2 regions of the Porcipelethomonas ammoniilytica genome follow, and region 1 is predicted to be linked to the other one. Evidence: a T-box and tRNA genes for the amino acid it is inferred to sense, from the RefSeq annotation. Region 1 holds a T-box; the other holds one or more tRNA genes.
What was found. The T-box of region 1 lies ahead of alaS (alanine--tRNA ligase). A T-box ahead of a tRNA ligase gene usually reads a tRNA of that ligase, here a tRNA-Ala.
Positions count from the first base shown of each region.

Region 1 (7,755 bases):
ATCCTTTTCATTAAAAAGATAATCATTTTCCGGAGTCGTAAGACTTCCCGTAAAATAAAATTTATCGTTTATACGGCAGTTATATGAATCTGAATATACCGTTATCTTTGCAGTCACATCATCATTAATTTTTCCTTTTACCAAATAGCTTGTTTTGTCGCCCGAATATTCTGTAAAGTCCAGTATTTTACCGCTGAAGCTTATATTATTCCCTGCGTAATCAACTACAGGTTTATATACAAACATATCATAAATCCTATAAAATCCTACAGAAACCGACAATATTGTTAATATTAAAAATATCTCCTTAAACTTTTGCTTAAAAAGATATTTCATTACCGCCAATAATATTACGCACAAAGGAATAATAATAAAATCAAATGCCGGATGCAGAAATGAAGCCAATAACAAACCTGTTCCCCATGCCGCACCGGCATATACAATTTTACGTTTCAATTTTATTTAAAAAACAGCGGAAGCTTTTCAAGAAAAACAATATCTTTTCTGTCGGCTGCATCGCCCTCGGCAAGTACTGCCGATTTACATACAATATTTCCGCCTGCCTTTTCAACAAGAGCAACAAGTGAATTTAATGATTCGCCCGTACTGATAACGTCGTCAGCAATGAGTACTCTTTTGCCTTTTAATTCATTCATATCCTTTTCGGACAGATATAGCGTTTGCTTTTTATCAGTCGTAATAGATTTAACTTCCACCGCCACAGGATTTTTCATATAGAGCTTAACAGATTTTCTCGCAACGATATAATTTTTACCGCTCTGTCTTGCCATTTCATATCCCAGAGGAATTCCCTTGCTTTCAGCAGTTACAATAACATCAAATTCCGGAACTTTCTTTAGCAGTTCTTTAGCGCACTCTAAGGTAAGCTCCACATCTGAAAACATTATAAAGGCGGCAATATCAAGCTTATCATTAATAGGACAAATAGGCAGTTCTCTTGTAAGACCCGCTACATTTAGTGTATAAGTTTTCATTTTATCCTCCGAATTTATACTGCGCTGTCACTGCTCCAGCCCATTTTTTTGCCGGCAAGTACATGAAAGTGAAGATGATGAACACTTTGCCCTGCATCATCACCGCAGTTTGTTATCACTCTATAACCGTCCGCAAAGCCCTCATCAGCGGCAATTTTAGCTGCCACTTCAAAAATATGCGCAACATATTTTGAATTTTCAGAATTTACAGCAGAAGCTCCGCTGATATGTTCCTTAGGAATAATCAGATAGTGAACCGGCGCAACCGGCTCAATATCCTTAAATGCATATACCATATCGTCCTCATATACCTTATCGCTGGGAATTTCCCCGGCAATTATTTTACAAAATAAACAATCCATTTAAAATATCCCCTTATTTAAGAAATTCATTAGCAATGCTTTCAAGAGCGCCAAGTGCTTCGTCAACCATATAATTTTTGCCTATACCTGCCATAGCGCTGTCAGGACGTCCGCCGCCTTTACCGCCTGTAATAGCGGCAATTCTCTGAACTATCTTACCGGCATTTGCACCCTTGGAAACCGCATTTTTTCCGCACACGCAGTAAAGAGTACCTTTATCGTCAGCAATTCCGGCAAATACCGCAATAAAATCTTCTGTTTGTTCTTTAACCTTATCTCCGATTTGCCTTAACATATCAGGCTTAGTACCGTTAAGCATAGCGGAGATAATTTTTATTCCGTTGATTTCTTTGGCATTGTCAAACATATTTGCAAGCTGACTTCCTGCAAGCTGCTGACTAAGTTTCTGTATTTGCTTATCCTTTTCCTTTAATTCTTCTGTCAATGCCTGACAGCGTTCAGCAAGCTTTGCAGGATTTGCGATCTTAAGGACTGCCGATGCCGCATTAATTGAATTTCTAAGTTCATTCATAAATAGCAATACGCCGTTACCCGTCACAGCCTCAATACGCCTTACTCCTGAAGCAACAGAATTTTCGGAAACGATTTTGAAAAGACCGATATTTGAAGTATTTTTAACATGAGTACCGCCGCAGAATTCGATTGATTTTCCTCCGATATCCACTACTCTTACAATATCTCCGTATTTTTCACCAAAAAGCGCCATAGCTCCCAATTTTCTTGCTTCCTCAATAGGCATTTCTTTAGTTACAACGTTAATTGAATTTAAAATCTCATCATTTACAATGTTTTCAATCCGTAAAATTTCATCAGGCGTTACTGCACTGAAGTGAGAAAAGTCAAATCTGCATCTTTCAGCATTTACAAGCTGACCTGCCTGATGTACATGCTCGCCCAGTACTTCCCTTAACGCTGCTTGAAGAAGATGTGCAGCGGTATGATTTCTCATAGCTGACATTCTTTTTTCTACGTCAATTTCAGCAAAAACAGTATCATTTTTATTTATACTTCCCTTTTCAATCGCTCCGAAATGCAGAAAATGACCATTTTCAGTCTTAGTTACATTATACACGGCAAATACTGCATCTTCTGTACTAATCTCACCGGTATCGGCAGACTGTCCGCCGCTTTCCGCATAGAACGGAGTTTGGTCAAGTATTATAACAGCCTCCTGTCCTTCTGAAATACTGTCAACCGATTTACCGTCAACAAAAATTTCAAGGATTTCAGCGTCATGCTTAAATCTTGTATATCCTGTAAATTCAGTAGCCGGAACATTAATAGCAGACGTGTTTTCATCGCTCCATGAAGTTTTAATCTTAGATGCCCTATCGCTTCTTGCCTTGCGCTTCTGTTCTTCCATACATTCCTTAAAACGCTTCTCATCTACTTCGATTCCATTTTCAGCGGCAATTTCCTTTGTAAGATCAAGCGGGAAACCATATGTATCGCTTAATTTAAATGCATCGTCTCCTGAAAGCACATTTTTTATTTCATCTGCTGAAATTTTGTCGATAAAATGACTAAGCAGCTCCGTACCTTTATCGATTGTCTTAGCAAAGCTTTCTTCTTCATGCTTAATAATTTTTTTAATCAGTTCCCTTTTTTCAACAAGTTCCGGATAAGCAGATTTGTTTTCTTCAATTACCGTATCGCAGACTTTATAAAGAAAAGGCTCGTTTATTCCCAGCATTTTACCGTGTCTGGCAGCTCTTCTCAGAAGTCTTTTAAGCACATATCCTCTGCCCTCATTTGCAGGTGTAATACCGTCTCCTACCATAAATGTTGTGCTTCTGATATGGTCAGTAATTACACGCAAAGATACGTCGGTATTTTCATCATTTTTATATTGTACATCTGCAATCTCACAGATCTTGCCCATTATATTCTTGACTGTGTCAACCTCGAACAGATTATCAACTCCCTGAATTGCACAAGCAAGTCTTTCAAGCCCCATACCGGTATCAATATTCTTGGTTTCCATTTCAGCATAGTTACCGTTTCCGTCACTGTCAAACTGACTGAATACCAGATTCCATATTTCAACGATTCTATCACATTCGCTTGCCTGTTCAAAGCTTTCAAAAGGACCGTAGCTTTCTCCTCTGTCAAAATGAATTTCGGAACAAGGACCGCAAGGACCTGAACCGTGTTCCCAGAAATTGTCCTCCTTACCGAGACGAATTATTCTATCCTGAGGTATGCCTATTTTATTTTTCCAAATCTGTTCAGCTTCATCATCGCTTTCAAAAACAGTAATCCAAAGCTTTTCAGCCGGAATCTCAAGTATTTCTGTAAGAAATTCCCACGCCCATTCGATCGCCTCAGTTTTAAAATAATCTCCAAAGGAAAAGTTTCCCAGCATTTCAAAATAAGTGCCGTGTCTTGCTGTTTTACCAACACGCTCAATATCAGGCGTTCTGATACATTTCTGACATGTTGTAACTCGCTTATTCGGAGGAACAGCCTGTCCCAAGAAAAACTTTTTAAGAGGTGCCATACCGGAATTGATCAGTAAAAGACTGTTATCTCCCTGAGGTATAAGTGAGGAACTAGCCATTCTTGTATGATTTTTACTTTCAAAAAATGAAAGATACATTTCACGTAATTCATTTACGCCACGCCATTTCATAAATAAAAACTCCTTTAAAATTTCATAAAAGCTGTAAAAAATAATAAAAGCCTTGCGTCCTGCAATGGGACGAAGGCCTCGTGGTACCACCCAATTTCAAAAGTAAATAAATTACTTTCCTTTAGTTTCCTTTAACGCAGAAAATACGTTCGGATTTAGCCGAAAGCTCAAGGGTAGCACTTGTTTTACGAACAGAAGCTCTCACCGACCGCTTCTTCTCTGAAGAACGAAACAAACAATCATTCCTGTCACAGCGTTTATATATTCTTCTTATATTATACCAAAAAACAAAAAAAAGTCAATCCTATTTTTCAAAGTTTTTTAAAAAACGGCAATCATAAAAAAGCTGTATCAGATAGAAATGACTATAGCAAAAGCGCTTGCCGGAAACGATCCTCCAAGATTAAAACTCTCAAACTGACGAAAGCACTTCAAAAACTGAAATGAAATTTAAGATAACAAGAGAAATAGAGAAAAACAGAGAGAAAACAAGCGTGAAAGGGATATAAATTAAAATTTCGGCAATTTGACTATTGACTTTTTATTTTTAATTTGATATAATGTTTATCGTTACGTCAAGAATCATTAATTCGGACATATTCATTTTTATTTGAACTTGCGGATGTCCGAAGAACAGGATTAACCCAGTCCGGTTCAGGCTTGACAAAATACAATAATGGAGGATTTATAATATGTCAACTTATATGCCAAAACCAGCTGAAGTCAGCCGTAAATGGTATGTTTTAGATGCAGCAGATAAGCCGTTGGGACGTGTAGCTGCTCAGGCTGCTCATATTCTCAGAGGTAAACATAAGCCAACTTTTGCTCCGCATGTAGACTGTGGAGATCACGTAATTATCATTAATTGTGAAAAAGCAGTTTTAACAGGTAAAAAACTTGAAAATAAAAAGTTTTACTGGCATACAGGCTGGATAGGCGGAATCAAGTCTGTAAGCTACAAAGAACTTATGGAAACAAAACCGGAAAAAGCAATGATGATTGCAGTAAATGGTATGCTTCCTAACAATTCTCAAGGCAGAAATCAGCTCAAACGTTTAAGAACTTACAGAAATTCAGCACATAAGCACGAGGCACAAAAGCCTGTTGCTTATGAATTATAATAAGGAGGCGGTTTAAATGTACGAATCAAAGGTTAAATATTACTATGGTACAGGAAGAAGAAAGCATTCTGTTGCAAGAGTAAGAGTATATCCGGGTTCCGGTAACATTACAATTAACGGAAGAAGTATTGATGAGTATTTCGGTCTTGAAACATTAAAGCTTATTGTTCGTCAGCCTCTTAATTTAACTGAAACTACAGATAAATTTGATATTGTCTGCACCGTTACAGGCGGCGGTGTTACCGGTCAGGCTGGCGCTATCAGACATGGTCTTTCAAGAGCCCTTCTGGTTTACGATCCTGAACTTCGCCCTGTTCTCAAAAAGGCTGGTTTCTTAACTCGTGATCCTAGAATGAAGGAAAGAAAAAAATATGGTCTCAAAGCTGCTCGTCGTGCACCGCAGTTCTCAAAGAGATAATTTTACATCGCTTTTATTTGCGTGGAAAATTTTTAAAAAGTCTCGAAGAGAAAGTTTTACAAGTAATATAGTTATCAACCCTCGAAACTATGTCGTTTCGAGGGTTTTATTTTGCGCTGAAAACTGCTTATTCGGAGACGGTAGCAGGCAGGTTGATAACACTATCAAATATTTTATCACCGTTGAGAAATATGAATATAAAACCGTCAAAAAAATTGTGTTTATCAAACTTATAGATCAATTCTTTTGCGTTTTATTATCAAGCACAAATTTCTCTAATCTGTCATTTTTATATTCCCTTCAGTTGCATAACGTCAGAAATAAATAATTTATAAATATTTTTTTATTTTTTCAGATATATTATTATCAATAAGACCAAAGTCCATTTTTTTATAACACCAGGCAGCTCGTGAAATTTTATATTTTTTGAATGCAGAATTAATAGCTTTATACCATTCAATAGTACTTTCTTGAGCAGCAAGATTTATAACTCCATATTCTCCGCAATAAAGCGGAACGTTTCTTTTTTCTGCAATTTCAACAGCTTTAGAAAATAAGGATTCAAAAAATTCCTCACCAACAGTTTCTACCTTTGCATCAGAAATAAGGTCAACAACATTAAGATTCATTTTGCTTTGCTTTGTGATATATTCCTGAACTGACGCCGGATATTCCGTTCTGAAATTTTCCGGCATATTATTGACCCAATTTGCACCCTGATGAGTAAAAATAAATGGTTCATAGCAATGAAAATTATAAACAATTTTGTTGTCATAAGGTTGCTTCAAATCTTTAAGAGCCTTTATGCAGTTATTATCATATCCTCCTATAAGTATATATGTTTCGGGAGTGATAGTCCTTATGCGAAAAATACATTTATCAGCAATTTCATTCCATATATCACAGTATTCCTTATTGGTAACTTCATTCAAAAGTTCAAATGCAACGCAATCATGATATTTTCCGAATCGTTTTGCAATTTCTTCCCAAAGACGGAAGAAACGTTCCTGAAGTTCTTCCGATTCAAAAAATCCACTTTCAGATTCACCCTCATCGAAAGAAAAACCGTAAGTCTTATGAAGATCCAAAATCATATTCAGTCGGTATTTTTTACACCAGTCAATGCATTGCTGAATATACATCATTCCGCTTTCCTGAATATCACCGTTTCCGTTTTCAATAAGATCATAATCTATCGGGATTCTGACATGATCGATACCCCATGAAGAAACTGCGGCAAAATCACTTTCACCAATAAATTCGTCATAATGTTTTTTTGTATGTTCGCATTGAGAAAACCATCCGCCAAAATTAATTCCCTTTTCATATCCAACGAAACTTCTCATTAAAATTACCCCTTATTATATGTTACCCACTGATAACGTGCTGTAAGCGGAGTTTTTCCGTCGTAATGATTTAGCCATTCATCAACTCCTGTTCCCGGCCATACGTTCATCATGATTCTTCCGGCAGTTGAAGGGATATTATTATATGCCGTATAAACTGCTTTTCCGTCAACATACCATGTGATATGATCCGGCTGCCAATCAAATCCGTAAGTATGGAAACCTTCAGAAGCGTCAAAGCCAAGATCATACATATATTCATGATTACCGACTCCGTTTGTATAGTAATTGAACTGAACCTTCGTCGTGTCCTTGCCAAGTACTTCTATATCTATTTCATCCCATGGATTATTTTCTGAAGGGCCTGTATAAGTGAAGAATGAAGAAACAACCCCGTCATTTTTTATAGCTTGCATAGATGTTTCATAGTATCCATAATGATAAGTGTCTGCTGTTCTGTATTCAGCTCCTGAGTAATTATATTTACCGGAATAATCCTTATCAATGGTTAAATTAAGAACGCCGCCATCGAACGAGGTATTTTCTTTATACCACCCGCAGTCGAAACAGCTTCCATTAGACCAACCGTCAGACGCAAAGAATACTGGTGTTTCGCCCTTTCTGAAATCAGCGATAACTGAAGCATTCTCATTTATAGCTGTACCATAGTCCTTTATTCCTCCAACTACAGGAGGAACTACTGGAACTTCCTCTTCATTAGGGAAAGAATCTATCATTCCAAGAAGAAACTTTTGGATAAGAATAACATCTGCAACAGAATATTTTCCATCCTGATTAACGTCAGCTGCCTTTGCCTCCGTTGCATTTGAAAATCCGCCGCTGATAAGACCTCTTTTTGC
Region 1 covers NZ_JAOQKH010000011.1:19,168-26,922, forward strand. The annotation lists gene OCV67_RS09315 (ComEC/Rec2 family competence protein) at 1-246, opposite strand, end outside; gene OCV67_RS09320 (phosphoribosyltransferase family protein) at 459-995, opposite strand; gene OCV67_RS09325 (histidine triad nucleotide-binding protein) at 1,010-1,357, opposite strand; gene alaS (alanine--tRNA ligase) at 1,371-4,010, opposite strand; T-box leader at 4,073-4,271, opposite strand; gene rplM (50S ribosomal protein L13) at 4,703-5,131, shown strand; gene rpsI (30S ribosomal protein S9) at 5,148-5,549, shown strand; gene OCV67_RS09345 (glycoside hydrolase family 5 protein) at 5,879-6,895, opposite strand; gene bglS (beta-glucanase) at 6,901-7,755, opposite strand, start outside.

Region 2 (7,755 bases), on a different contig from region 1:
CGGGTGACCCCGGTGGGACAAATCGTATCTCACTTTGTGGGATGCGATTTTCTTTTAGGCTCGACCAGTAATTTTTCATCCGTTTTATAGTCACAAGACATATTGGTGAACACCTCTTAAAACCCTATAACTACGGGCTTTATTTGCATTTTAGGGGTGAAAAATTTTAGTTCAAAACCATGGCTGTTTTTCCCCGTTTTTATCGACTGAAAGGATTCAAACCGATGCAAAAAAATATTTCAGAAAAATTCAAGGCGTATTTGAGAAAAATTATCTCGGATACGTCTTTAGGATGTTGAGAAAATTCTGGGAATAGAGCTTCCGGAAAGACATAATTATGATACTATGAGTGCTTTTATAGTGGATTTGCTAGGCAGAATACCGGAAGAAGATGAGACACCAAGTGTAAGATACGGAGAAGTGGAGTTTACAGTTTTGCTGACTGAAGATAATTGGATCTCTAAAATAAAGGCAGTTTACTTAAAAAAAGGCGAAGAGTAAAAACTTCGCCTTTTTTGTATATTACTATGTAAAAAGGTATATAAAAGTAAAAATTTAGATGTAATTTGTAAAAAATGCTGTAAAATCAGTGAATTGAGTCAAAAAAACTATAAAAAAGGTAGAACGTGGAGTAAAGCGGTTGACAAAAGAGGGAAGAGGTGATATAATAATAAAGCTGTCGAACGAGAGAGAGCGAGTACGGAATGGAAAAAATTTTTTTGAAAGAAGTGCTTGACAAAGTTCGGAAGATATGGTATTATAGATAGGTCGTCTTAAGGGAGTCAAGGGAATAAGAGGATAAAAACTTTTTTAAAAAAAGTACTTGACAAACAGAAGAGACTGTGATATAATAGATAAGCTTTCCCGAGAGGGAGCGGCGAGGTATCTTGAAAATTGAACAATGCAAAGAAAAGAAACCCTTGTATAATTTCTGTTAAACGATGTTTAACAAGAGTTTAAAATACAAACGAGGTAATTGCGAGCAATCGTAATGAAACGGGAGATATTAAGAGCTGAGAGGCTTTTAGATATACAAACTTAATAAAGAGTTTGATCCTGGCTCAGGACGAACGCTGGCGGCACGCCTAACACATGCAAGTCGAACGGACGAGGAGGAGCTTGCTTCTCCGAGTTAGTGGCGGACGGGTGAGTAACACGTGAGCAACCTACCCTTGAGAGGGGGATAGCTTCTGGAAACGGATGGTAATACCCCATAACATATATTTTAGGCATCTAAGATATATCAAAGAAATTCGCTCAAGGATGGGCTCGCGTCTGATTAGATAGTTGGTGAGGTAACGGCCCACCAAGTCGACGATCAGTAGCCGGACTGAGAGGTTGAACGGCCACATTGGGACTGAGACACGGCCCAGACTCCTACGGGAGGCAGCAGTGGGGAATATTGCACAATGGGGGGAACCCTGATGCAGCGATGCCGCGTGGAGGAAGAAGGTTTTCGGATTGTAAACTCCTTTTAACAGGGACGATAATGACGGTACCTGAAGAAAAAGCTCCGGCTAACTACGTGCCAGCAGCCGCGGTAATACGTAGGGAGCGAGCGTTGTCCGGAATTACTGGGTGTAAAGGGAGCGTAGGCGGGACGGTAAGTCAGGTGTGAAATATACGTGCTCAACATGTAGACTGCACTTGAAACTGCTGTTCTTGAGTGAAGTAGAGGTAAGCGGAATTCCTAGTGTAGCGGTGAAATGCGTAGATATTAGGAGGAACATCGGTGGCGAAGGCGGCTTACTGGGCTTTTACTGACGCTGAGGCTCGAAAGCGTGGGGAGCAAACAGGATTAGATACCCTGGTAGTCCACGCTGTAAACGATGATTACTAGGTGTGGGGGGACTGACCCCTTCCGTGCCGCAGTTAACACAATAAGTAATCCACCTGGGGAGTACGACCGCAAGGTTGAAACTCAAAGGAATTGACGGGGGCCCGCACAAGCAGTGGAGTATGTGGTTTAATTCGAAGCAACGCGAAGAACCTTACCAGGTCTTGACATCGTATGCATAGTCTAGAGATAGATGAAATCCCTTCGGGGACATATAGACAGGTGGTGCATGGTTGTCGTCAGCTCGTGTCGTGAGATGTTGGGTTAAGTCCCGCAACGAGCGCAACCCTTACCTTTAGTTGCTACGCAAGAGCACTCTAGAGGGACTGCCGTTGACAAAACGGAGGAAGGTGGGGATGACGTCAAATCATCATGCCCCTTATGACCTGGGCTACACACGTACTACAATGGCAATTAACAGAGGGAAGCAAAACAGCGATGTGGAGCAAATCCCGAAAAATTGTCCCAGTTCAGATTGCAGGCTGCAACTCGCCTGCATGAAGTCGGAATTGCTAGTAATCGCAGATCAGAATGCTGCGGTGAATACGTTCCCGGGCCTTGTACACACCGCCCGTCACACCATGGGAGTCGGTAACACCCGAAGCCTGTAGTCTAACCTTATAGGAGGACGCAGTCGAAGGTGGGATTGATGACTGGGGTGAAGTCGTAACAAGGTAGCCGTATCGGAAGGTGCGGCTGGATCACCTCCTTTCTAAGGAGCGAGCAGATGAAGAATCTGAGAAGTTCCGGTCAGATGCAAGGGAAGCATTGTTCGATTTTGAAGATACCAAGGAAGAGTTGGGGGTGTAGCTCAGCTGGGAGAGCACCTGCTTTGCAAGCAGGGGGTCAGGAGTTCGATCCTCCTCATCTCCACCAAAAAGGTATTGGGCGCATAGCTCAGGTGGTTAGAGCGCACGCCTGATAAGCGTGAGGTCGGTGGTTCGAGTCCACTTGTGCCCACCAATCAAGAATAAAAATTAATAGATAAGAAGTTATCTGTTAATTTCTGTTCTTGAAAAAGGATAGAAAAAGGAAACTTGAAAATTGAATAAGAAAAGTAAGAGGAAATACAATCAAGTGAAACGACACGATTAAGAAAAATTAATCGGGTAAAAAAACTACAATGTATTGAAGAGAACTCAAAACGGACAAATGGTAAAGCTAATAAGAGCGCAGGGCGGATGCCTTGGCATTGGGAACCGAAGAAGGACGTGGTTAACTGCGAAAAGCTGCGGTGAGTTGTAAGCGAACAAAGACCCGCAGATATCCGAATGGAGCAATCCATATGAGAGAAGCTCATATATCATATACTGAATACATAGGTATATGAGGGGAACCTCCTGAACTGAAACATCTAAGTAGGGAGAGGAAGAGAAATCAACCGAGATTTCGTAAGTAGTGGCGAGCGAAAGCGAAAGAGGCCAAACCGTAATCAGCAATGAATACGGGGTTGCGGACTGCAATTAGCATTGTCAAAGCCTAGTTGAACAGGATGGGAAGCCTGACCAAAGAATGTGAGAGTCATGTAAATGAAAGGCAGAGACAGCGAGCAGGATCCAGAGTACCGCGGGACACGTGAAACCCCGTGGGAAGCTGGGGGGACCACCCTCCAAGCCTAAATATTCCCCAATGACCGATAGCGAAGAGTACTGTGAAGGAAAGGTGAAAAGAACCCCGGGAGGGGAGTGAAAAAGAACCTGAAACCCTGTGCTTACAAGCACTGAGAGCACGTCAAAGTGTGATCAGGTACCTTTTGTAGAATGGTCCGGCGAGTTATCATATGTAGCAAGGTTAAGGACTTAAGGTCTGAAGCCGAAGCGAGAGCGAGTCTTAACAGGGCGAGAAGTTACATGTGATAGACCCGAAACCGAGTGACCTAGCCATGTCCAGGCTGAAGTGGAGGTAAAACTCCATGGAGGGCCGAACCGACCCCCGTTGAAAAGGTGGCGGATGAGGTGTGGCTAGCGGAGAAATTCCAATCGAACTCGGATATAGCTGGTTCTCCCCGAAATAGCTTTAGGGCTAGCGTTGTATTAGATTACCGGAGGTAAAGCACTGAATGGGCTAGGGGCCGAGAGGTTACTGAACCTTATCAAACTAAGAATGCCGGATAATTGATGTACAGCAGTCAGACTATGTGAGATAAGTCTCATAGTCAAAAGGGAAACAGCCCAGACCCACAGCTAAGGTCCCGAAATAGATTTAAGTGGAAAAGGATGTGGGGTTGCACAGACAACCAGGATGTTGGCTTAGAAGCAGCCACTCATTAAAAGAGTGCGTAATAGCTCACTGGTCGAGTGACCCTGCGCCGAAAATTCAACGGGGCTAAAATCTATACCGAAGCTTGGGCTGCAATACGAAAGTATTGCGGGGTAGGGGAGCGTCGTATAAGAGGAGAAGTCATAGCGGAAGCGATGGTGGATTTTATACGAGTGAGAATGCCGGAATGAGTAGCGAGAATTATGTGAGAATCATAATGGCCGAAAGTCTAAGGATTTAGGAGGAAGGTTCGTCCGCTCCTAGTAAGCCGGGAGCTAAGGCGAGGCGGAAACGCGTAGCCGATGCACATACGGTAGAAATTCCGTAGCCTCTGAAAGATTAAAGCACAAGGACACTTGAGAAGCGTTTAGCCGGGCGTTGGTTGCCCCGGTCGTAAGGGACTCCGAATGGAGGAAGTAAATGTGGATTGAGGCAAGAAAAGTTGTGCGTATATCTGAAGAGCCCGTACCGCAAACCGACACAGGTAGACAGGAAGAGGATTCTAAGGCCAACGGGAGAAGGGTTGTTAAGGAACTCGGCAAGTTGACCCCGTAACTTAGGGAGAAGGGGTGCTCGAAAGAGCCGCAGAGAATAGGCCCAAGCGACTGTTTAGCAAAAACACAGCTCTATGCTAAATCGAAAGATGACGTATATGGGGTGACACCTGCCCGGTGCTGGAAGGTTAAGAGGAGAAGTGAGAGCTTTGAATTGAAGCCCCAGTAAACGGCGGCCGTAACTATAACGGTCCTAAGGTAGCGAAATTCCTTGTCAGGTAAGTTCTGACCCGCACGAATGGTGTAACGATTTGGGCACTGTCTCAACAACCCACCCGGCGAAATTGTAGTACCGGTGAAGATGCCGGTTACCCGCGACTAGACGGAAAGACCCCATGGAGCTTCACTGTAGCTTAATATTGAGTTTTGGTATTTCATGTACAGGATAGGTGGGAGACTGAGAAGCATAGGCGTCAGCTTATGTGGAGTCGCTGTTGGGATACCACTCTTGAAGTGCTGAAATTCTAACCTGCGCCCTTGAATCAGGGCGGGGGACATTGTTAGGTGGGCAGTTTGACTGGGGCGGTCGCCTCCAAAAGAGTAACGGAGGCGCTCAAAGGTTCGCTCAGCATGGATGGAAACCATGCTATTGAGTGTAAACGCAAAAGCGAGCCTAACTGCGAGACTGACGGGTCGAGCAGTAACGAAAGTTGGAGTTAGTGATCCGGCGGTATGTGAGTGGAAATGCCGTCGCTCAACGGATAAAAGCTACCCTGGGGATAACAGGCTGATCTCCCCCAAGAGTCCACATCGACGGGGAGGTTTGGCACCTCGATGTCGGCTCATCGCATCCTGGGGCTGAATTCGGTCCCAAGGGTTTGGCTGTTCGCCAATTAAAGCGGTACGCGAGCTGGGTTCAGAACGTCGTGAGACAGTTCGGTCCCTATCTGTCGTGGGCGAAGGATATTTGAAAGGAGCTGTCCCTAGTACGAGAGGACCGGGATGGACGCACCTCTGGTGTACCAGTTGTCACGCCAGTGGCACAGCTGGGCAGCTAAGTGCGGAACGGATAAACGCTGAAGGCATCTAAGCGTGAAGCCGGCCTTAAGATAAGATATCCCATTACGTAAGTAAGTAAGACCCCTCAAAGACGATGAGGTTGATAGGTCTGATGTGTAAGCATGGTGACATGTTTAGCTAGCAGATACTAATTGGTCGAGGGCTTTTCCTTTTGTTCTTGTTCTCTCCTTTTTACTTCTCTTTTCAATTACCTTTTGCCGGTGTTTATAGCGTTGAGGTCCCACCTGTTCCCTTTCCGAACACAGCAGTTAAGCTCTTCCGCGTAGACGATACTTGGACGGTCGCGTCCTGGAAAATTATTTCAATGCCGGCTTATTTTTTAACCGATTCAAAAGAATCGGTTAAATCTTCCTAAATATATATAGAATTTAAGTTTTATGAGTTTAGGTAAGATATTTTTATGTATATTATTTTTATATTTTGGTTAATATACATTATATATTCCTCAATAGCTCAGTCGGTAGAGCATGCGGCTGTTAACCGCAGGGTCGTTGGTTCGAGTCCAACTTGGGGAGCCAAATTTTGCACCATTAGCTCAGTTGGTAGAGCAACTGACTCTTAATCAGTGGGTCCTGGGTTCGAGCCCCCGATGGTGCACCAAAAACACCATGTTGTATTTGCATGGTGTTGTATTATTATTTTTCATATATCCCTCACTACTTTGCGGCGGCTGAGTTCAAACCCAGTTCGTTTCTTGGTAACGGAGTAAACGACTGCACAGAAATCTCCGCAGAAAAGTTCTGAAAGAATATGAAATTGTTGATTGAAAAAGCAATAAGCCCATCAGAGTTCGTAAGGAATCTGACAGGCTTAAGATCTATTTCAAGCACACATGTACGTGTGCTAAAATAGCATTCTCACTAAGTCAATCAGATAGTTTGAGTATCTGTTTGATTAAGGAACATGTTCCGTCGCCAAACGGTTCATATTCTGTGGGGGTGCTTTTTCTGTTTTGTATTTTAACATAAAGGAAATATTTTGTCAAGTATTATTTAAAAAAATTTTTTAATGCCAATTTTGGGAATTTGAAAGAATCGGGATTTTTAATCTCGGTTCTTTATTTTTTTGCCTTGTCAAAAAAATTTTTTTTGGACATATTTTCAGCAAGACTGCAATTTCTGTCAAAGCACGGAAATTGCGGTCTTTTTTTATATTTTTCTACCGCAATTTTTACTTGGTTTTGCATGTATTTTTTCTCAATACCCCTCTTGACAAAATAAAAAATGGTGTATATAATTGGAAATCAAATTGAGGTTTATCCGCACAAGGGTAAAATTTAATATTACTTACTGAGAAAAAATCCGCAAAAAAATCGAAATGCAATCGAAATTTCACCTCGCTCGCTTTTTTTGTTTCTAACCCTTTTCTGGCAAAATCGGCATGCAGTTTCTGCAGAAACCGCCAAGTCTGAATCGCACTCCTTTTCCGATAAGCGAAACGGTAACTTTTGCAGAAACCGCCCAGTTGCAGCAACCCACTTTCTCCGGGAAACAATCAGCCCGCACACGGGCTGAAAATCCGGATTTAACTCACCGGCACGCCGGCAGTCAAATCCGGAGGTCTGGGTAGCAAGCAAAGCCGGTGTGGACACACTCGGCAAATTTTGAAAAAATCAGCGAGACTGATTTTTATCAAAATTTATCTTTTGGGAGACCCCAAACCCCGTTAGACTTTTTTGAAAAAAAGTCAAGAAAGGACAATTAAATGACTAAGCAAAGAAAACGAAATTGTTTACTAAAATTTTATGTTTCAGAAGAAGAAAAAGCATTTATTTTTGAGAAAATGAAGATAGCAAAAATTAAGAATTTAAGTGCATATTTACGTAAGGCTGCAATAGATGGAAAAATAGAAATTCATGACTATTCAGGACTTAAAGAAATTAACTATAACCTGCGTAAAATCGGAGTTAATATCAATCAAATCGCTAAAAGAATCAATGAAACAAATTCGATTTATCAGTCCGATATGGAGGATATTCAAAGAAAGGTAAATGAAATATGGCGTACACAAAAATTCATCCTATCAAAGTTACATTAGGCAAGGCTATAGATTATGTTTGTAAGTTTGAAAAGACCGGGAATGGAC
Region 2 covers NZ_JAOQKH010000002.1:296,778-304,532, forward strand. The annotation lists gene OCV67_RS02995 (transporter associated domain-containing protein) at 304-501, shown strand; rRNA gene OCV67_RS03000 (16S ribosomal RNA) at 1,039-2,549, shown strand; tRNA gene OCV67_RS03005 (tRNA-Ala) at 2,638-2,713, shown strand; tRNA gene OCV67_RS03010 (tRNA-Ile) at 2,724-2,800, shown strand; rRNA gene OCV67_RS03015 (23S ribosomal RNA) at 2,992-5,821, shown strand; rRNA gene rrf (5S ribosomal RNA) at 5,867-5,983, shown strand; tRNA gene OCV67_RS03025 (tRNA-Asn) at 6,113-6,188, shown strand; tRNA gene OCV67_RS03030 (tRNA-Lys) at 6,195-6,270, shown strand; gene OCV67_RS03035 (plasmid mobilization protein) at 7,375-7,707, shown strand; gene OCV67_RS03040 (relaxase/mobilization nuclease domain-containing protein) at 7,668-7,755, shown strand, end outside.
Region 2: it has a tRNA-Ala gene. The T-box ahead of alaS (alanine--tRNA ligase) is inferred to sense a tRNA for this amino acid. The anticodon was not compared.